3 regions of the Kitasatospora sp. NPDC088742 genome follow, and region 1 is predicted to be linked to each of the others. Evidence: riboswitches for the same ligand, from Rfam matches in the RefSeq annotation. Region 1 holds a riboswitch; each other region holds the start of a gene.

What was found. Region 1 has a riboswitch for cyclic di-AMP ahead of ACZ6ZR_RS37605 (transglycosylase family protein). Riboswitches for the same ligand answer to the same signal wherever they lie in the genome.
Region 2: another riboswitch for cyclic di-AMP. It lies ahead of ACZ6ZR_RS35910 (transglycosylase family protein); the one in region 1 lies ahead of ACZ6ZR_RS37605 (transglycosylase family protein).
Region 3: another riboswitch for cyclic di-AMP. It lies ahead of ACZ6ZR_RS16045 (NlpC/P60 family protein); the one in region 1 lies ahead of ACZ6ZR_RS37605 (transglycosylase family protein).

The regions. Positions count from the first base shown of each region.
Region 1 covers NZ_JBVJLD010000087.1:7,656-14,824, reverse strand. Annotated here, with positions in the region: gene ACZ6ZR_RS37625 (SurA N-terminal domain-containing protein) at 1-199, shown strand, start outside; gene ACZ6ZR_RS37620 (nucleoside triphosphate pyrophosphohydrolase) at 217-1,203, shown strand; gene ACZ6ZR_RS37615 (SDR family NAD(P)-dependent oxidoreductase) at 1,222-1,617, opposite strand; gene ACZ6ZR_RS37610 (cytochrome P450 family protein) at 1,975-3,222, shown strand; cyclic di-AMP (ydaO/yuaA leader) riboswitch at 3,449-3,600, shown strand; gene ACZ6ZR_RS37605 (transglycosylase family protein) at 3,606-4,376, shown strand; gene eno (phosphopyruvate hydratase) at 4,572-5,858, shown strand; gene ACZ6ZR_RS37595 (FtsB family cell division protein) at 5,980-6,384, shown strand; partial or broken gene ACZ6ZR_RS37590 (DUF501 domain-containing protein) at 6,401-6,901, shown strand; gene ACZ6ZR_RS37585 (Ppx/GppA phosphatase family protein) at 7,054-7,169, shown strand, end outside.
Region 2 covers NZ_JBVJLD010000072.1:27,883-35,051, reverse strand. Annotated here, with positions in the region: gene ACZ6ZR_RS35915 (hypothetical protein) at 87-290, opposite strand; gene ACZ6ZR_RS35910 (transglycosylase family protein) at 373-1,512, opposite strand; cyclic di-AMP (ydaO/yuaA leader) riboswitch at 1,499-1,699, opposite strand; gene ACZ6ZR_RS35905 (hypothetical protein) at 1,891-3,996, shown strand; gene ACZ6ZR_RS35900 (sirohydrochlorin chelatase) at 4,079-4,936, opposite strand; gene ACZ6ZR_RS35895 (DUF397 domain-containing protein) at 5,278-5,517, shown strand; gene ACZ6ZR_RS35890 (ATP-binding protein) at 5,646-6,218, opposite strand; gene ACZ6ZR_RS35885 (helix-turn-helix domain-containing protein) at 6,639-7,169, shown strand, end outside.
Region 3 covers NZ_JBVJLD010000017.1:84,318-91,486, reverse strand. Annotated here, with positions in the region: gene ACZ6ZR_RS16060 (hypothetical protein) at 158-421, shown strand; gene ACZ6ZR_RS16055 (NYN domain-containing protein) at 670-2,043, shown strand; gene ACZ6ZR_RS16050 (C40 family peptidase) at 2,239-3,270, shown strand; cyclic di-AMP (ydaO/yuaA leader) riboswitch at 3,654-3,802, shown strand; gene ACZ6ZR_RS16045 (NlpC/P60 family protein) at 3,867-4,946, shown strand; gene ACZ6ZR_RS16040 (C40 family peptidase) at 5,166-6,221, shown strand; gene ACZ6ZR_RS16035 (hypothetical protein) at 6,218-7,169, shown strand, end outside.

The DNA.
Region 1 (7,169 bases):
GCTGGGCATCCAGAAGCTGGCCGCCGGCAAGGACCCCCGCACGGCCGAGGGCGACGCGGCGATCCGTACCGCGCTGACCGCTGCCGGGGCCGAGCTGAAGATCGAGGTCAACCCGCGCTACGGCAGCTGGGACGTCCAGCAGATCGGCCTGGTGACGGCCCCCGCGGACTGGATCAGGCAGCCCGCCGCCACCGCCTGAGCGGGTAGGTTCGGGGTGTGGACACTCCGAAGCTGATCCTGCTCACCACCACCCACCGGGTCGCCCCCGGCCTGCTCTCCTGGCCCGCCTGGGAGGCGCTGCGCGGGGCGGCCCGGGTGCTGGCCGGGGACCCGGCCCACCCGCAACTCCCGGCCGTCCGGCAGGCCGGCGTCACGGTGGAACTGGTCGAGCGTTCCACCGCGCCCGCGCTGGCCCGGCTGCTGACCGAGGGGCAGGAGGGCACGACCCTCTGGCTCGGCAGCCCGGACGGGGACCCGGGGCTCACCGACGCGCTGGCCCGGATCGCGGTCGAGCGGGCCGGGGAGGTGCCCGAGATCGAGCTGCTGCCCGGCTCCTACGACCTGCCCGGTGCCCGGCTGCTCGACCTGGTCTCGGTGATGGACCGGCTCCGCTCCCCGGGCGGCTGCCCCTGGGACGCCGAGCAGACCCACGCCTCGCTGGTGAAGTACCTGGTGGAGGAGGCCTTCGAGCTGGTCGAGGCGATCGAGGACGGGGACCGGGTCACCCTGCGCGAGGAGCTCGGCGACGTGCTGCTCCAGGTCCTCTTCCACTCCCGGATCGCCGAGGAGCACCCGGAGGACCCGTTCACGGTGGACGACGTGGCCGGGGACATCGTCGAGAAGCTGATGTACCGTCACCCGCACGTCTTCGGCGACGTGGAGGCGGCCGGCGCGGCCGAGGTGGAGGCCAACTGGGAGCAGCTCAAGGCCGCCGAGAAGCAGCGCGACTCGATCCTGGACGGCGTCCCCGCCGGGCTGCCCGCGCTGGCGTACGCGGCCAAGCTGGTCTCCCGGGTCCGCCGGGCCGGCTTCACCGCCGTCCCGGACGCCCCGTACGAACTCCCCGCCGCGCTCGACCAGGAGAGCCTGGGCAGGGTGCTGCTGGCCCTCGCCCAGCGGGCCTACGACGAGGACCTGGACATCGACCAGGCGCTGCGCGCCACCACCCGTGCCTACCGGGACGAGGTCAGGGCGGCGGAGTAGCGCTGTTGCCGGGAGGGCTCAGGCGGCGACGGCGGGCGTGACGACCTCGCCGATCGCGTCGCCGACCTGGGCCATCAGCTCGGCCAGCGGGCCGAGGTGGTCCGGGAGTTCGGCCAGCGTCAGGATGCGTTCGGCACCCGGGCCGCAGACGCAGAACAGGTCGATCGGGCCGAGGTGCTTGGCCGCGGTGGAGACCAGCGCGGCCACGTCGGAGGGCTGCCGGACGTCGGCGCCCACGCCGACCACCGGGCAGCCCGGCCGGTCCAGCTCGGTGGCCAGGTCCTCGGCCACCCCGGGCCGCTGGTCGGCGATCAACAGGCCGGCCGCCCCGGCGGCGGCGAACCGCCGGGCCAGCCCGGCACCCGAACCGCCGTCCAGTACCGCGATGACCACCACTGCCCCGGTTACTCGCATGGGACTGCTCCTCCTTGAGCCGCGCCCGGCAGGGACGCGCCGCACCGGCGTCCCTCCAAGTCCGTATCGGAGGATCGTAAGCACGGGCCGATTCTCCGCAAGGTCTAATACCCGTCAGGTGACCAGGCTCACTCCTGAGGTCTCCCCCGGCAGAGCTTGCCCCGTCGCGCCGCCCGGCACGCACTCTCGCCGCACCGGGAAAAGACCCAAGTAGCTCCGCTACGAGGGCCTTTCCCCGGCACGCCGAGAGCACGCGCCCTCCTTGCCCGCCATCGGGCAGGAGGGGCCCTGAACGACGCTCCTCATGGGGCAAGCCCTGCCGGGGGAGACCCCATCCGCCGGGTTACCGTTCACGACATGCCGGAAAGCCCTGCCCCGACCCAGCCCGCCCTCTTCACCTGGGAGTTCGCCGCCGACCCGTACCCCGCGTACGCCTGGCTGCGCGAGCACGCCCCGGTGCACCGCACCACCCTGCCCAGCGGGGTGGACGCCTGGCTGGTCACCAGGTACGCGGACGCCCGGCAGGCGTTGGCCGACGCCCGGCTCTCCAAGAACCCGGCGCACCACAGCGAACAGGCCCACCGCACCGGCCGGGTCGGCATCCCGGGGGAGCGGCAGGCCGACCTGATGACCCATCTGCTGAACATCGACCCGCCGGACCACACCCGGCTGCGCCGCCTGGTCTCCAAGGCCTTCACCCCGCGCCGGGTGGCCGAGTTCCAGCCCCGGGTGCAGGAGCTGACCGACCGCCTGATCGACGGCTTCGCGGCCCGCGGCGAGGCCGACCTGATCCACGAGTTCGCCTTCCCGCTCCCGATCTACGCGATCTGCGACCTGCTCGGCGTGCCGCCGGAGGACCAGGACGACCTGCGGGACTGGGCCGGGGCGATGATCCGTCACCACGGCGGCCAGCGCGGCGGGGTGGGCCGGGCGGTGAAGAAGATCCGCAACTACCTGCTGGAGCTGATCCACCGCAAGCGGGCCGACCTCGGCGAGGACCTGATCTCCGGACTGATCCGGGCCAGTGACCACGGCGAGCACCTGACGGAGAACGAGGCCGCCGCGATGGCCTTCATCCTGCTGTTCGCCGGCTTCGAGACGACCATCAACCTGATCGGCAACGGCACCTACGCGCTGCTGCGCAACCCGGAGCAGCGGGAGCTGCTCCAGGCGTCGCTGCGCCGGGGCGAGAGCGCCCTGTTGGAGACGGCGGTGGAGGAACTGCTGCGCTACGACGGCCCGGTGGAGCTCGCCACCTGGCGGTTCGCCACCAGCCCGCTGACCATCGGCGGGGTGGACATCCCGGTGGGGGACCCGGTGTTGGTGGTGCTGGCCGCGGCCGACCGCGATCCGGCCAGATTCTCGGCCGAGAACACCCTGGACCTGGCGCGGCAGGACAATCCGCACCTGGGTTTCGGCCACGGCATCCACTACTGCATCGGCGCCCCACTGGCCCGCCTGGAGGGCCAACTCGCGCTCGGCACCCTGCTCACCCGGCTGCCCGACCTGCAACTCGCCGCCGAGCCCGCTGACCTGCGCTGGCGCGGCGGCCTGATCATGCGCGGGCTGCGGGAGTTGCCGGTGGGCTTCACCCCGGAAGGCTGAACACCCGTTGTCTGACGGCGTGTCGGTCATATCTGATCGACCGTGATCTGAATACACATCAATCCGGCCACAGAAGTACGGTTTGTGGACGACCCACAGCGCAGCGTGATTTCGGTGTGATGTGTTCGACATGAGCTTGTGATCGGTCAGCTGATCTGCTTACCCTCCCTGCAGTCCGCAGCTGCGGACCCCGTGCGCGGAACGCCGAATCCTGCCCGCCGCGCCGCCGGGACACCGACCAGACCCTTGGGCAGGGGCGGGGGACCCACACGTACGTCGCCGTCCCCCCACGGCTTGGGGTGAAGCCGCCTCACGGCGGCCGGGCCACCTCCCGGTCCGAACCCGACAGCTCACCTCGCAGGCGTGCGGAGAGGGATTTCTTCATGCTGTTCACTGGTTCGGGCCGTCATCGTCGTCGTACCCAGGCCGAGAAGGCCATCGCCGTCGCGGGCGTGGCCGGCGTCGGCCTCGCCCTGCCGCTGATGGCCGCCACCGGCGCCCAGGCCGCCCCGGTCTCCACCTGGGACAAGGTCGCCGCGTGCGAGAGCGGCGGCGACTGGTCGATCAACACCGGCAACGGCTTCTACGGCGGCCTGCAGTTCACCTCCAGCACCTGGGCCGGCTTCGGCGGCAAGGCGTACGCGGCGCAGGCCAACCAGGCCAGCAAGGGCCAGCAGATCGCGATCGCCGAGAAGGTGCTCGCCTCCCAGGGCCCCGGCGCCTGGCCGGTCTGCTCCGTCAAGGCGGGCCTGACCAAGGGCGGCGCCGCCGCCCAGGTCGACACCAACTCCGAGGCCAAGGCCTCCCGTTCGGAGACCCGCTCGGCCGCGCCGAAGACCGAGACCCCGAAGGCCGCGGCGCCGAAGACGGAGTCCCCGAAGACCACGAAGGCCGCGCCCAAGGCCGTCGAGACCAGCAAGCCGGCGCCGAAGGTCGCGACCCCGAAGGCCGCCGCGCCGACGGTGAGCACCCCGAAGCACGCCGCCCCGAAGACCCAGGCCACCGGCAACTACACCGTGCAGTCCGGTGACACCCTGTCCGGCATCGCCGCCGCCAAGGGCCTGGACTGGCAGCAGGTCTACCAGGGCAACAAGTCGGTCGTGGGCGGCGACCCCGACCTGATCTTCCCGGGCCAGGTCCTCCAGCTCGGCTGATCCGACGCACCGTCATCCCGGCGGGGCCGCACCGTGATCCGGTGCGGCCCCGCCGTGCTCGCCCCGGGTGGACTACCGGTGGGTAGGAAGGCCACGAGGTGAGACGGGACCGAGGTCAGCGTGGTCCCGGGCCCGGGTGCGGTTAGGCTCTGGTCGTAACGACTACACGTCCCCGCTTCCGCAAGGAGATGCCTCGTGCCGTCCATTGATGTCGTCGTAGCCCGCGAGATCCTCGACTCCCGTGGCAACCCCACGGTCGAGGTCGAGGTCGGCCTGGACGACGGCAGCACCGGCCGCGCCGCCGTCCCGTCGGGTGCCTCCACCGGCGCCTTCGAGGCGCTTGAGCTTCGCGACGGTGACAAGAACCGCTACTTCGGCAAGGGCGTCGAGAAGGCCGTCCTGGCCGTCATCGAGCAGATCGGCCCGGAGCTCGTCGGCTACGACGCCACCGAGCAGCGCCTCATCGACCAGGCCATGCTCGACCTGGACGCCACCCCGGACAAGTCCTCGCTCGGCGCCAACGCCATCCTCGGCGTCTCGCTCGCCGTGGCGCACGCCGCCTCCGAGGCCAGCGACCTGCCGCTGTTCCGCTACCTCGGTGGCCCGAACGCGCACGTCCTGCCCGTCCCGATGATGAACATCGTCAACGGTGGGTCGCACGCCGACTCCAACGTCGACATCCAGGAGTTCATGATCGCCCCGATCGGTGCGGAGTCCTTCTCCGAGGCCGTCCGCTGGGGCGTCGAGGTCTACCACACGCTCAAGGGCGTGCTGAAGGAGCGCGGTCTCTCCACCGGTCTGGGCGACGAGGGCGGCTTCGCGCCGAACCTCGACTCCAACCGTGAGGCCCTCGACCTCATCGTCGAGGCCATCAAGAAGGCCGGCTACACCCCGGGCAAGGACGTCGCGCTCGCGCTCGACGTGGCCGCCTCCGAGTTCTACAAGGACGGCGCCTACCAGTTCGAGGGCAAGGCGCTCACCTCCGCCGAGCTCATCGACTACTACGCCGAGCTGGTCGCCGCGTACCCGCTGGTCTCCATCGAGGACCCGCTGGACGAGTCCGACTGGGACGGCTGGAAGGCGATGACCGACCAGCTGGGCGACAAGGTCCAGCTCGTCGGCGACGACCTGTTCGTCACCAACCCGGCCCGCCTGGCCCGTGGCATCGAGACCGGCACCGCCAACGCGCTGCTGGTGAAGGTGAACCAGATCGGCTCGCTGACCGAGACCCTGGACGCCGTCGAGCTGGCCCAGCGCAACGGCTACCGCTGCATGATGTCGCACCGCTCCGGCGAGACCGAGGACGTCACCATCGCCGACCTCGCCGTCGCCACCAACTGCGGCCAGATCAAGACCGGCGCCCCGGCCCGCTCCGAGCGCGTCGCCAAGTACAACCAGCTGCTGCGCATCGAGGAGATCCTCGACGACGCCGCCGAGTACGCGGGCCGCGGCGCGTTCCCGCGGTTCCGCTCCGAGGCCTGAGCGACCCGGGGCTGACACTCGGCCGGCTGTGAACGGTGCCCCGGCTCCCACCCCGTAGGGTGGAGGGCCGGGGCACCGGCATGTGGACGGAGGGGTACCGGCGATGTGGAAGATTCCGGGCTTGGCGGCGCGACCGCGCTTCACCAGCCGCGCCACCGTGCTGGTGCTGGTCCTCTGCTCGCTGGTGGCGATCCTCGCCTACCCCACCCGGCAGTACATCGCGCAGCGCTCCGAGATCAACGCCCAGCGCGCCAAGGCCGAGCACGCCAGGGCCGAGGTGGAGAAGCTCAGCCGGGAGAAGGCGCGCTGGCAGGACCCGGAGTTCGTGAAGGCCCAGGCCCGTCAGCGGCTGCACTACGCGATGCCCGGCGAGACCCCGTTCATCTCGGTGGACCCGGCCCCGCCGGCCACCAAGTCCTCCTCGGCCGACGGTGCGTCAGCTCCGCAGGCCAAGGCCGCCCAGCCCTGGTACGCCAGCGTCTGGGACTCCGTCGACCAGGCCGACACCCCCACCGCCCAACGCTAGAGGCAGCACAGACCCGATGACTGACACCCCCTCCGTTCCCGAGGTTTCCGACCAGGACGTCGCCGCCATCGCGGCCCAGCTCGGCCGGGTGCCGCGCGGCCTCCGCGGTGTGGCCCACCGCTGCCCGTGCGGCAACCCGGACGTGGTGGAGACCGCGCCCCGGCTGCCCGACGGCACGCCGTTCCCGACCCTCTACTACCTGACCTGCCCCAAGGCCGCCTCGCTGATCGGCACCCTGGAGGCGGACGGCGTGATGAAGGAGCAGACCGCCCGGCTGGCCGAGGACCCGGAGCTGGCGGCCGCGTACCAGAAGGCGCACGAGGACTACATCGCGCGCCGGGACGCCATCGAGGTGCTGGAGGGCTTCCCGAGCGCCGGCGGCATGCCGGACCGGGTGAAGTGCCTGCACGTGCTGGTCGGCCACTCGCTGGCCGCCGGGGAGGGCGTCAACCCGCTCGGCGACGAGGCCATCGGCATGTTGGAGGAGTGGTGGGCCAAGGGCCCCTGCGTCTCCCCGGAGGAGGTCGAGGCGGCCGGTGGCCGAGTACTGAGGAACCGGGCGAAGGACCACGACCACGAGGCCGTGATCGCCGCCAAGGAGCAGCTGACCGCCGAGCGGGCCGCCAAGAAGGCCGCCGCCGAGGCCGAGCAGGGGGAGTCCGAGTGAGCATGACCAGGGTGGGTGCCATCGACTGCGGCACCAACTCGATCCGGCTGCTGGTGGCCGACCTCGACCCGGAGACGGGCGAGATCACCGACCTGGACCGCCGGATGGTGATCAACCG
Region 2 (7,169 bases), on a different contig from region 1:
CCGTCAGATCTCCCCGAGCCATGGATCAAGATCATCGCATGACCTTGATCCACTTCTGAAACAGGCCCTAGTGCCGTGCCCGGCCCTCAGCCGTCCTGGACGACACCGCCCCTGGGCTCGGTGAGCCGGCTCTCGTCGGCGGCGTCGCCGGTGCGGGCCTCGGTGCGGTGCGAGCGCGCGAGGTAGTCACGGAGGATCAGCTCGACGGCGTCCTGCGGGTTCCTGGTGCCGGCGAGGAGCATCAGCTCGATCGCGAAGTCGGCTTCCAGGGAGACGGTGACCTTGGCCATGGCGGCAGGATACGGCTCCGCCCCCGGAGCCGACCAGGTCTCCGGGGGCGGTGCTTCGGGCCGTCGGATCAGCACACCGTCGTCAGACGCGGCCCGCGAAGTCGGGGGCCCAGTTGGCGATGGTCTCGGTCTTCACGCCGGCGCGGGGGTTGGCCGCCTCGACGTACTTGCCGCCGCCCAGGTAGATGGCGACGTGGTAGACGCCGGAGTTGGCGCCGTTGTTGGACCAGAACAGCAGGTCGCCCGCCTGGAGGTTGTCCAGCGAGACCCGGGTGGCCGCGTCGGCCTGGTCGTTGGCCACGCGGGGCAGGGAGATCCCGGCCTGGCGGAAGGCCGCCTGGGTCAGGCCGGAGCAGTCCCAGCCGCCGTTGCTGCTGCCGCCGTAGACGTAGGCCTGACCGACCTTGGAGAGCGCGAAGTTGAGCGCCGCGGCCTTGGATCCGGTGGCGACGGTCGTGGTCTGCTCGGTGGCGGACTTCTTCGCCTTGGTGCTGGTGGTCGACGAACCCGACTGCGGGGCGGCCGACTTGGGGGCCGGAGCCGGCGCCGGGGTGGCCACCGCGACGTTGCCCAGGACCAGCTGCTGGCCCGGGTAGATCATGTCCGGGCCCTCGGGGAGCTGCCCCTTGTTGAGCTCGTAGAGCTTCTCCCAGCCGCCCTCGACGTTCTGCTGCTGGGCGATGGTGGAGAGCCAGTCCCCGGCCATCACGGTGTAGCTCTTGGCCGAGGCGGAGGAGGTGGCCGGGGCAGCCGCGGGCTGCTCGACGGGGGCCTGCGGGGCTGCGGCCCGCGGGGCCGCGGTGGTGGCCGAGGAGGTGTCGACCTGGGCGGCGGCGCCGCCCTTGGTCAGGCCCGCCTTGACGGAGCAGACCGGCCAGGCGCCGGGGCCCTGGGAGGCGAGCACCTTCTCGGCGATCGCGATCTGCTGCGCCTTGGTGGCCTGGTTGGCCTGCGCCGCGTACTGCTTGCCGCCGAACTCGGCCCAGGTGCTGGAAGTGAACTGCAGGCCGCCGTAGAAGCCGTTGCCGGTGTTGATCGACCAGTCGTTGGTGGACTCGCAGGCGGCGACCTTGTCCCAGGTGGAGACGGAGGCGGCCGAGGCGGAGCCGGCGGTGAGGGTCGGGATGGTGAGGCCGATGCCCACGACGCCGGTGGCGGCGATGAGTCGGCGGGCACGCTTGGAAGTGGTGCTGGACAGCACGAAGACGCGTTCCTCTCCCACGCCTGCGAGGTGAGCTGTCGGATTCGGGCTGGAGTTGCCCGGCCGTGCCTGAGCACGGCTTCACCCCAAGCCTGAAATCGGTCATATACGACCGAAGTCAGGCGACTTACCTGTGGTTCCCCCGCCCCTGCCGCGGTGCTGATGAGCTGCCGGCCCGTCCGGCGGCAGGATTCGGCGTTCCGGAGGGGCTGGGTCCGTGTGGTCACGAACAGGGCGTCACGTTAGGCAGAGTTAAGTTCAAACCGCAAACCCCTGTGACGGTGATCATGGTTTCTTTACCGACTCTTCATGAAGCGGAAGCTGTCGATCCGGAAGTCGATTTCGATCGATTCTGTTCAAATTCCTTGCGGTGAAAGGGATTTGCCTATGCTTCGGGTCATGCGGCACGCGAGAGGGCCCCAGCCGGGCCCGGCGGACAACGGATCGGCGAAGGTCAGCCGGCGGAAGCTCCTCATCGGCCTGGCGATCGGCACCGCCCTGGCGGCGGTCGGGGTGGAGGAGGTGGTCCGGCGCGCGGGCAGTACTCCTGACACCCCCTCGGCTGCCCCGCCGCCACCGCCGACGGAGACTCCGCATACGCACGGCGCCTCGCCGGCCGCCTCTGACATCCCGTCCGCCTCGGCCTCCGCCACACCGGGTGAGTCCCCCTCGGCCGCGCCCTCGCCCGCCGAGACGGTGCGGCCGCGGAACTGGTCCGACCCGGCGGGCTGGAGCGGCGGCGCCGCCCCCGGCCCCGGCGCGGCGGTGCGGATCACCGACCACGTGGTGCTGGACGGCGACGTGACGGTCGGTTCGCTCCTGGTCGAACCGTCAGGTTCGCTCACCTTTGCCCCGGATCGTCCGGTTTCACTCACCGCCCACGGCAACGTCGAGGTCCGCGGCGCGCTCACCCTCGCCCCGCAGTCCGCCGCCACCGTCCACGCCGTCCGCTTCCCCACGGTCGACGAGGGCCGCTTCCAGGGCGGCGGCATGGCCCTGGTGGCGAGCGACACCGGCCTCTGGGTCACCGGCTCCGGCCGGCTCCGCCTGGCGGGCGCCCAGCGCACGGCCTGGGTCCGCGCGGCCGGCCCGCTGAAGGCCGGTGACACCAGCATCCGGCTGGCCGCCGCCCCGGCCGGCTGGCAGGTCGGCGACGAGCTCGCCGTCACCCCCACCGGCACCCCCGACGCCGAGGGCTTCTCCGAGCGCTACGACCACCGCACCGTCGCCGCCGTCAGCGGATCCACCGTCAGCCTGGACGGCCCGCTCCGGTACGCCCACCCCAAGGTCACCACCGGCGGCGGGGTGAGCGTCGGCGCCGAGGTGCTCAACCTGACCCGCAACGTCCGGGTCGAGGGCACCGAGAAGGGCCGCGCGCACGTCCACATCACCAGCAACCAGCGCGCCGACGTCCGCTACGCCGCGCTGCGCTGGATGGGACCGCGCTCGGCGGGCAAGGAGAAGTGGGCCGGCAAGCCGGTCACCGAGCCGGTGCTCGGCCGGTACGGGCTGCACTTCCACATGCTCGGCGACACCGCCCGGGGCACCGTGGTGGAGGGCGTGGTGGTCCGCGACACCGGCAGCCACGCCTTCGTCCCGCACAACTGTCACGGCATCACCTTCCGCTCCTGCATCGCCCATCAGACCTGGGAGGACGCCTACTGGTGGGACGGCCCGCTGGACACCCGCACCCCGCAGGGCCCGTCCAACGACATCACCTACGACAGCTGCGTGGCCTCCCGCACCCGGTTCGACCCCAACCCGCGCGGCTACCGGCTGACCGGCTTCAGCCTCGGCGCGGGCAAGGGCGGGGTGGCCCGGGACTGCGTGGCGGTCGGCGTCCAGGGCGCCAACGGCGCCTCCGGCTACGAGTGGCCGGAGACCAGCGAGGGGGTGTGGACCTTCGAGCGCTGCCTGGCCCACAACAACCTGGAGAACGGCATCTTCGTCTGGCTGAACGCCGAATTCCACCACACCGTCGGCCAGTTCGTGGCCTACCACAACGGCGGCTGGGGCATCGAGCACGGCGCCTACCTGAACGACTTCGACTACAACGGCACCGTCCTGTACGGCAATGCGGCCGGCGGAGTGGCGATCCACGCCCTCGGCCGGGACAAGGGCACCGTCTTCGACGGCCTGCTGATCGACGCGGCCGGCCAGTCGGACTACGCCGTCTCCACCGCGCTGCACCAACTCCCGGGCGAGACGGTGCAGGTGACGCGCAGCAAGTTGACGGGCTACCGGAAGGCGGGCGTGGCGCTGCGCGCGGTGGACGGCGGGGCGCCGGAGGACATCGCCATCCTGGACTGCGAGTTCAGCGGCGCCGAGCTCTGGCTCGACCCGAAGCTGCCGGCCCCGAAGCGGGTGGTGCTCCGCAAGGCCGGGGCGGAGCAGGCCCAGGAGATCCACCTCTCGGGCGCCCCGACCCCGACCACCAGCGCCGTGCCGCCGCGCGCGGTGGTCACCCCGAGGATCGCCCTGCGGGACGCGGCGCCGGTCTCCTGAGTCCACTCATGGCTGGACGCGACGGGGCCCCGTACGGTTGCGAACCGTACGGGGCCCCGTCGTACTGCCGGGTGCCGGAGCGTCAGGCCCCGGCCTCCTGCTCCTCGAAGACGGGCTGCGGGAGCGCCGCCAGGTAGGCCGAGGCGATCAGCTGGCCGACGGCCGGGTAGGCGCCGAGCGGGGCCGCGCTCGGGCAGCCGGCCTCCTCGGCGGCGGTGGCCAGCAGCTCCGGGTCGACCTCGGGGCCGATCACCAGCGGGGCCAGCGCCGGGCGCTGGGAGCCGGTCGCCTTCAGGTGGTTGACGGCGGCCAGCACCGAACCGGGCACGTCGAGGGCGGCGCCGACCACCGGGACGGCCAGGCGCGCGGCCAGCAGCACACCGGTGATCTCGGCGGCCTGGGCGGCGGCCTCACCGCCGGCGGTGGTGAGCACGATGCCGTCGGCGGCGGTCGCGATGGCGAACAGCCGGGCCCGGTCGGCCCGGGCCAGCCCGGCCTCGGAGAGCCGGACGTGGACGGCCTCGGCCAGCAGCGGGTGCGGGCCGAGCACGTCGGTCACGGTGGCGCCGTGCGCGGCGGCCAGCTCGTGAAGGCCGGTCAGGAAGCCGTGCGGGCCGGGCAGGAGGGGTACCAGCACCGGAGCGGGCAGCCCTGCCTCGGCGGCCCGGGCGAGCAGCCCGGCCACGGTGGGGGCGTCGTCCTGGGCACCGTCCAGGTAGGCGGCGGCGGTCTCGACGCCCGGCTGCTCGCCGCGCACGATCGAGAGCAGTTCCTCGACCACGGGGCGGGTCTCCGGCCCGGCGGTGGCCGGAACGGCCAGCACCAGCGTCGGCGAACCCGCCGGGATCTCCGGCCGCTCGGGACGGCGGTGGCGCCCCCGCGCACGGGAGCCTGGAGTACGTACGGGCAGTGCCGGGCCCGGGATGGCTGCTGTGCTCATGGCGGAGATCGTAGGACATCTCCCCCCACCGGCCACAGCCGGGCCGGAGTCCGGACAGTGATCGGCGTCACAATCCGACAGAGGTGACGGACCGTGAGCCATCTCGTGAGACCCCCGAAGATCGACAACCCGCTGGAGTTCGAGTACGCGCAGTTATCGGTATGTCCACGATTGGCCCGCGTTTGTCCTGATACGGGGCGCCAACTCGCTTGGCGAGCGCGCCTGCTGACGGAATGATGCCCGCCTTGCTGCACGCGCAAACACCCGTGCTGATGCACGTGCACTGGAGCTATCATCACGTCAAGTGAGGCGAACGCCTGTCACGTCGGGGAGAATCCACCATGCAGAACACCACGTACAACGGCATGCCGTCCGCCGAGCTGGAGGGTGTGGTCTGGCAGAAGAGCCGCCACAGCAACTCGCAGGGGAACTGCGTGGAGTTCGCGGCCCTGCCGGGTGGTGACGTCGCGATGCGCAACTCGCGCTTCCCGGACGGCCCGGCCCTGGTCTACACCCGCGCGGAGATAGCGGCGCTGCTGCTCGGCGCCAAGGACGGGGAGTTCGACCACCTGGCCGGCTGACGGACCGCCGGACCGGGACGACACCCGGGGCAACAGGGGCCGTCGCGAGGGGATCGCGGCGGCCTTTCGTCGTGTCCGGGCCCGGCAGGACGTCAGCCGGGCCCGACGGGGTGTCAGGGGACGGGGCGTCAGGCCGAGCGCCGGTGGCGGCCGGTGGTGCCGGCCTGGGCGGCGGCGACGGCGGCGTCGGCCTCGAAGACGGCCCAGACCACCTTTCCCGCGCCGGCCAGCGGGTGCCAGCCCCAGGAGCGGCTGAAGGAGTCCACCAGGTGCAGGCCGCGGCCGGACTCGGCGACGAAGTCGGGCTCCCGGGCCACCGGGCCCTGGCTGCTCGGGTCGCTGACGGCACAGACCACCTGGGGAGAGCGGTGCACCAGACTTATTCGGATCGGCAGCAGGCGTGCGTCGGCCCGCGGCTCCACGGTACGGTCGGGACCTGGCTGCATCGGCAGCCGGACCGCGTCGGGGTGCCGGCGGCCCTCCGCCGACGCGGCGTCAGGCCGCTGGAGCAGGGCGTGCCGCAGCGCGTTGGTGACCAACTCCGAGGCCACCAGCGCGATGTCGTCGAAGAGGGGAGCGAGCCCCCAGCCGTGCAAGGTCTCCCTGGCGAACTCCCGGGCCGTCTTCACGGCCTCGAAACGGGGAGCGAGGGTGCAGCTGACCACGTGCGGGTCGGCCGCGATGGCCGTACCGGTGCTCATGAAGAGCTCCTCCCATAAGGGGGCGGACACGGCGGGACCCACCGGGGTCATGCCGGTCACCTCCGACTCGCTCGGCCGCGCGGACACCGGGCCGACGAACCACGTCCGCACACGGCGATCCGGCCACGCGGGGGCGCGGCCGGTGGCGTGTGCGGAATCGCGCGTGGGGACGTCGACACGGTGCCCGCGGGGGTGCCAGGGGTGTGCAGGTGCACGTGCACCATGGTCCCGTGCGCACACTGCGGATGCAAGAGTCGATTCACGTGCAGTCGCACCTTTGGCATATGCAAGCGCCGGATGCACGTGCATCCTGGGAGGGCCGGAGCAGAAGTGGCAGATTGATCAGTCAGTACCGGCACCCAGAGCGCTCAACTGATGGCAGACTGTGCGCTGTTTGCTCACGGCGGAGGTTTGACGGCAATGACCACAGTCCAGCCCGGTGGCGGTTCGATGGTGCGCCGGATCCTGCTCGGCTCGCAGCTCCGCCGGCTCCGGGAGTCCCGGGGCATCACGCGTGAGGACGCCGGCTACCAGATCCGCGCCTCCGAGTCGAAGATCAGTCGCATGGAGCTCGGTCGCGTCTCCTTCAAGGAGCGCGACGTGGCCGACCTGCTCAGCCTCTACGGGGTGGACGACGGCGCCGAGCGCGAGGCGCTGCTCGGCCTGGTCCGCGAGGCCAACAAGTCCGGCTGGTGGCACAGCTTCAACGACGTGCTGCCCGGCTGGTTCCAGACCTACGTCGGTCTGGAGGAGGCGGCCGCCCAGATCCGCACCTACGAGGTGCAGTTCATCCCCGGCCTGCTGCAGTCCGAGGAGTACGCCCGCGCGGTCTTCTCGCAGACCCGCCCGGTGATCACCGAGGAGGAGCTGGAGCGCCGCCTCAGTCTCCGGATGCGCCGTCAGAAGCTGCTCAGCGACGGGCCCGGCCCGCGCCTGTGGGCGGTGATCGAC
Region 3 (7,169 bases), on a different contig from region 1:
GCCGGGCACACCCGGGCCTGCTGCATGTGGGGGACCCGGAAGCCGTCCGACCGGATCGCGGACGGCCGGTCCCCGGGCACCCGGCCAGGCAATAGGCTTGGCCTCCCGGACCCTGGGTGACCGCCGATCGCGCGGCACCAACGAGAGGACTTGGCACATGACCATCGCACTCCCCACCGCCGAGACCCGCTGGCGTTGCACGCTCTGCGGCAACCTGACCCGCTTCGACGTGACGCGCTCCGCCCGTACGGTGGAGTTCCTCCACTTCGACCTGGCCGGTGAGTCCAAGGTGGAGGAGACCGAGGTGCTGGCCGAGACCGTCGAGTCGGTCCGCTGCCGTTGGTGCAACGCGGTCGACCAGGTCGAGCTGGTGGCCCGTCCGGGGGCGGAGGACGCCACCGCGGAGCCGCAGGACTCCTGAGGTCGCGGGTGCCCCGGCCGGCCCGGTGTGTGGCGCGGGTCGGGCCGGGGCACGGTACCCGCGACAATTGCAGAGAGCGGTGTGTTTGAGGGCAGCGGCAACCGGCCGTGCGGACCCCGCGCAGCAGGATCGGAGCCGAGGACGTGGTGGACGCAGCCAGGGGGACAGCCGAACCGCAGGGGCAGCGACCCCCGGCGGGCCCGGCCCCTGCGGCCGCCGTGCCCGAAGACGCCCGGCCCGTGGACGCCCTGACCCCGGCGACGCACGAGCCCACCGCCGAGCAGCCCCCGGAGCCGTCCCCGGACCAGGCCCCCGAGCAGTTGGGCCGGCCGCTCCCGGAGGGCGTACGTCACCGCGTGGTGGGCATCGCCGCCGACGCCCTCGGCGGCCTCCCGGTCGGTGAACTCCCGTCCTCGCTGCGGCAGTACGCCAAGTTCACCCCCGCCCGCCGGGCCAAGTACGCGGCCACCGCGCTGGCCGCCGCGCTGGAGGCGGAGCCCGCCTTCCGGCAGCGGATAGCCGATCGTCTGCGGCTGGGCCAGCCCGATCTGGTGAAGGCCCTGGAGTCCGGCAGCGTGCCGGGGGCGGCCGATCCGATGGACGTGGCCGCCGCCGCCTACCTGGTCCGGCCGGCCGGCTGGGCCGCGCTGGTGGCGGAGGCCGGTGAGCAGGCCGAGCGGGCCGGTGCCGAGGGTGCGGCGGCCGAGGCCGAGCGGCTGGTGGAGAAGCTCCAGGAGGAGCTCGCGGAGGCCAGGGCGCAGGCCCGGGCCGATCTGGACCGGCAGCGGGCCGAGGGCGAGGGTGTCCGGCGCGAGGCGGAGTCGCTGCGCAAGAAGGTGCGGAGCCTGGAGAGCGACACCCGGCGGGCCCAGGCCGAGGCGCGCAAGGCGCAGGCCGAGCTGGCCGAGGCCAGGAGCGCGGCCGCCACCGAGGTGAGCGCGGCCGAGGCGGAGGCGCGGCGGCTGCGGCACCGGATCACCGAGCTGGAGGCCGCGCTGGAGACCGGCCGCCGTTCGGTCCGGGAGGGCCGCAGCGTGGAGGACATGCGGCTGCGGCTGCTGCTGGACACGGTGCTGCAGTCGGCCCAGGGGCTCCAGCGGGAGCTGGCGCTGCCGGTGACGCAGCTCCATCCGGCCGATCTGGTGGACGCGGTGGTGCCGGGCTCGGCCTCGCCGCACGACGTGGCCCGGCGGGCGCTGTCGGAGGACGATCCGGCGCTGCTGGACCAGCTGCTGGCGATCCCTCAGGTCCACCTGGTGGTGGACGGCTACAACGTGACCAAGACCGGGTACCCGACGCTGCCGCTGGAGCAGCAGCGGATGCGGCTGCTGGGCGGGCTGGCGATGCTGGCCCAGCGCAGCCAGGCCGAGGTGACCTGTGTCTTCGACGGCCAGGACCTGGACGCGCCGGTCATCATGGCGCCGCCGCGCGGGGTGCGGGTGCGGTTCAGCCGGACCGGGGAGACGGCGGACGAGCTGATCCGGCGGCTGGTCCGGGCGGAGCCGCAGGGGCGTCCGGTGGTGGTGGTCTCCACCGACAAGGAGGTCGCGGACGGCGTGAAGAAGGCGGGAGCGCGCCCGGTCTCCTCGATGCTGCTGCTCCGGCGGCTGTCCAGGCCGTGAACTCTTCTGACCCCAGGTCAGAAGAGGGTGGCGCGTTTGTGTCCGTACCGTGAAAGCCGCTGTGCGTAGGGAAGTTCGTTCCGGTAGGGGAGTGGCGCGACGGGTCCTGACTCACTAGGGTCAGGCGTCAAACCTATTTTCTGGACTAACGCCCGAACGGGTGAGCGTCCAGGAGTGCTTAAGGAGTTCGTCACCTTGGCTTCCCACCGCCGTCCCAAGCAGCCGAGCCGCGCACGGGTCACCGTGCTCACCGCCGCCGCTGCGACCGCGGTCGCGCTCTCCGCGCAGGCCGGTGCCTACGCGGCGCCCGCGAAGCCGTCCAAGGACGAGGTCAAGGCGCAGGTCGACAAGCTCTACGAAGAGGGCGAGCAGGCCGCCGAGAAGTACAACGGCGCCAAGGAGCGGGCCGACCAGCTGCGCAAGCAGGCCGACCAGCTGCAGGACCAGGTGGCCCGCGGCCAGGAGCAGATGACGCAGCTCCAGACCGGTCTGGCGGCCGTGGCGGCGGACGAGTACCGCAACGGCGGGGTGGACCCGTCGGTGGCGCTGATGCTCGCCTCCGACCCGGACGGCTACCTGAGCAAGGCCTCCAGTGCCGACCAGGTCAACCAGACCCAGGCGCAGACCCTGCGCTCGCTCCAGGACCAGCAGCGCCGGCTGGACCAGCAGAAGGCCGAGGCCGCCCAGGTGCTGGCCGAGCTGGACCGCAACACCAAGGCGCTGAACGACTCCAAGGTCGAGGTCCAGCGCAAGCTGCAGGAGGCCAAGGACCTCCTCAACCAGCTGAGCGCCGCCGACCGTGCCGCCATCACCAGCGGCGACCGCTCCTCCCGCAGTGCCAGCCGGGTCGACCCGAGCACCCTGCCGCAGGCCGCCGGCTACGCGGGCGTCGCGATGCAGGCCGCGCTCAGCAAGCAGGGCCGCGCGTACGTCTGGGGCGCCACCGGCCCGAACAACTTCGACTGCTCCGGCCTGATGGTCTGGGCCTACGCGCAGGCGGGCGTCTCGCTGCCGCGCACCTCGCAGTCGCAGGCCAGCGTCGGCACCAACGTGGGCAAGGACATCGCCAACGCGCAGCCGGGCGACCTGATCATCTACCACAACGACGCGCACCACGTCGGCATGTACATCGGCAACGGCATGATGCTGCACGCGCCGCGCACCGGCGACGTGGTCAAGGTGGCCCCCGCCGACGTGATGCCGATCAAGACCATCCGACGGGTCTGACGGCCGGTCAGCCGAGTACGGCATAACGGACATCTGGTGTGAGCCGGGGCAACTGACGCCTCGTGACACGCCCGGGCCCGCCGGAATCCCGCTGTGATGTGGGACACCTCCGGCGGGCCCTTCCGCGTCCCGAGGCGGTGAAATCTCAGCTCACCGTGCATTTGTGATCACGCTCGGTCGCAATCACAAATGCACTTGGACTTTCTTCCGTCTTTTTTCTTACAAGGATTTGAACCGATCACGGTTGGGTTACTAGGGTCCTTGTCGAACCACCGCACTGTCGATCGTCCAGCCTGGGCGGCGGCGGTGGTTACCGCCGAGTTCGAGACGCAGCGGGGCAGGGACAGTTGACTGCCCGACAGGGGACCCCCGAGGGGGGCGGCTGCCGATCGGAGCCGGGGAACCACGTTCCTCGGGGTGAATCGGCGTCAGGCCGGCCGGGCCGTCGTGAGACGGTGCGGGGGTGAGACGTCGTAGGGCTAGCTTCCAGCCCGAACCCGTCAGCTCACCCGGTAGGCGGACGTAGGAAGAAGGAGTCCGCCTTCGTGGCGTCCCATCGTCGTCCCAAGCCTGCCGGTCGTACCCGCGTCTCGATCATGACGGCCGCTGCTGCCGCCGCCGTGGTCCTCTCCAGCCAGACCGGAGCGCACGCCGACCCGCAGCCCTCCAAGGACGAGGTCAAGACCCAGATCGACCAGCTCAACGAGCAGGCCGAGGTCACGACCGAGCAGTTCAACGCGAACACCGAGAAGCAGCAGACCCTGCAGACCCAGGTCGGCCACCTCCAGGACGAGGTGGCGCGCGGTCAGGAGCAGGTGAACACGCTCCAGGCCAGCCTCGGTGAGATCGCCGCCGAGCAGTACCGCACCGGCGGGATATCCCCGACCGTGCAGCTGATGCTCTCCAGCAGCCCGGACGCGTTCCTCGGGCAGGCCGGCGCGATCAACCAGGTCGGCATCTCGCAGGCCGACGCGCTCAAGCAGCTGAAGACCGAGCAGGACAAGCTCGACCGTCAGAAGGCCGAGACCGAGGGCAAGCTGGCCGACCTGGCGAAGACCAGCGAGCAGCTGAAGGCCCAGAAGGAAGACGTCCAGGGCAAGCTGGCGAAGGCTCAGGCCCTCTTCGACTCGCTGGACGCGGCCGAGAAGCAGAAGATCCGCGAGGCCGAGGAGAAGGCCGCCGCCGAGGCCGCGGCCAAGGCCGCCGCCGCGAAGGCCGCCGCCAAGCCGCAGGCCTCCACTCCGGCCCCCGCCGCCGCGGACAGCGGTGACGACCGGGCCTCCCGCTCGGAGAGCCGCACCGACCTCAGCAGCGTCCCGGCCGGCTCCTACGCCGCGACCGTGGTCGCCGCCGCCGAGGCGCAGATCGGCAAGCCCTACGGCTGGGGCGCCACCGGCCCGGGCGCCTTCGACTGCTCCGGCCTGATGGTCTGGGCGTTCAACAAGGCCGGGATCTCGCTGCCGCGCACCTCGCAGTCGCAGGCCGGCGCCGGCACCAACATCGGCACCAACATCGCCGATGCCAAGCCCGGCGACATGATCATCTACTACGGCGACCGCCACCACGTCGGTCTCTACGTCGGCGGCGGCCAGATCGTGCACGCCCCGCGCACCGGCACCCTGGTCCGGCACGAGTCCGCCACGGTGATGCCGATCAACGCAATCGTCCGGGTCTGACCCACCCGAACGCGCTACACCCCGCAGGCCCGGCCCCGTGCCGGGCCTGCGGCGTTTCCCGACGGTGGATCAACTGTCCGATTAGTGGTCAAATATTCGGTCCTATAGGGGTTTGGACTAGATCGCCGCGACTCGCTAACGTCTGCCCCCGGACCTCCGTCAGGACGCCCGCCCACCGGGCGGCGGCGGTGGCCCGGCCGCAGGACAGGAGCCGCCACCGTGTCTCGTTCCCCCCTGCCGGCCGCCCGTAGGCTGACCCGGGCGCTGGTGCTCACCGCAGCCGCGACCACGGTGCTCGGCGTCGCGGCGGCCGGGGGTGCGGTCGCCGCACCCGGTGCCCCGGCCGAGCCCACCTCCCGCAAGGACGTCAAGGCCCAGGTCGACCAGATCTACGAGGAGGCCGAGCAGGCCTCCGAGCGGGCCAACGCCGCCCAGGAGCAGCAGCGCGTCCTCCAGGCCGAGACCGGCACCCTCCAGGACCAGGTGGCCTCCGCCCAGGAGGAGCTCAACCGGCTGCGCTCCGACCTCGGTTCGGTGGCCGCCGCCCAGTACCGGTCCGGCGGCATCGACCCGGCGGTCCAGCTGATGCTCGACTCCGACCCGGCCGGCTACCTCTACCGGGCCCGCACCCTGGACCAGGTGAACCAGCGGCAGAACGACACCCTGCACCAGGTGATCGACCGTCAGCGCAGGCTCGACCAGCGCCGGGCCGAGACCTCCGCCAAGCTGGCCGAACTGGAGTCGGTGCGGCGCACCCTGACGGAGAGCAAGCAGGACATCCGCCAGCGCCTGGCCAAGGCCCAGCGGCTGCTGAACAGCCTGGGCACCGCCGAGCGGGCCCGGCTCCAGGCGGACGACGCCCGGGACGCCGAGCGCCGTGCCGCCCGCGGCGGCGAGCGGGTGGACCTGGGCAACCTCCCGGCCGCCTCGGGCCGGGCCGCCGCCGCGCTGGCCGCCGCCGCGAGCAAGATCGGCTCCCCGTACGTGTACGGTTCCACCGGCCCGCGCACCTTCGACTGCTCCGGTCTGATGTACTGGAGCTGGCGGCAGGCCGGAGTGAGCCTGCCGCGGACCTCGCAGCAGCAAGCCAACGCGGGCCAGCGGATCAGCCTGGCCGACGCCCGCCCGGGAGACCTGGTGATCTTCTACAGGGACATGCACCACGTCGGGATGTACGCCGGCGGCGGTGTCGTGGTGCACGCGCCCTACCCCGGCGCCCGGGTGCGCTACGAGAGCGTCAACGCGATGCCCGTCTCCGGAGTCGTCCGGGTATGAGACCAGCCGGTGGCCGGAGTGCGTCCGGCTCCGCCCCGCCGCTCTCCCGCCGTGCCGCGCTGCTGCTCGCGGCCGCCGGGCTGGTGCAGCTCTCCCCGCCCCGGGGCCGGGCCCCGGCCCCGCAGTTCTCCGGGCCGACGGCCGCCGCCACGGTGCCCGCCGTCCGGCCCGAGCTGGAGGCGCTGCTGGCCGACCGCGCCCGCGCGCTGCTGCGCCAGGACGCCGCCGCCCTGCCCGCCGGGGAGGCCGGACAGGCCCTGCTGCGTAGGCTCGCCGACCTGCCGCTGGCCGAACTCTCCTACCGCATCACCGAGTTCACCGAGCCGGTGGGCGCGAGCTCGACCCTCGCGGCCGAGCTCGGCTGGCGGGTCGCGGAGTACGACGACTACCCGGCGGTGCTGCGCCGCCGGCTCTCCTTCGAACGGGGCGCCGGGGGCTGGCAGCTGACGGGGGAGCAGCCCGAGGGCTCCGTCGCGCCCTGGGACCTCGGCCCGGTCTCCGTGGTGCGGGGGAAGCACTGCCTGGTGTTCGGCCAGGCCGCCCCGGCCGAGCTGGCCCGCACCGCGGCCGCCGCCGACCAGGCGGTGCCGCTGGTCGGGGAGCTCTGGGGCGCGGGCTGGCCCGGGAAGCTGCTGATCGGCCACCCGGCCACCGCCGAGCAGTTCGACCGGCTGCTCGGCGCGCCCGCCGGGCAGTACGCCGGGATAGCCGCCGTCACCACCGCGGCCGCCGGGGCCCCGTCGCGTACCCCGGCCGACCGGATCCTGATCAACCCGCAGGCCTACGCCGGGCTGAGCGACCTGGGCCGCCGGGTGGTCACCACGCACGAGGCCACCCACGTGGCCACCCGCGCCGACACCAGGCCGTGGACCCCGCTCTGGCTCTCCGAGGGCGTGGCCGACCACACCGGCTACCGGGGCACCGGCCGCACCCCGCAGCAGATCGCCC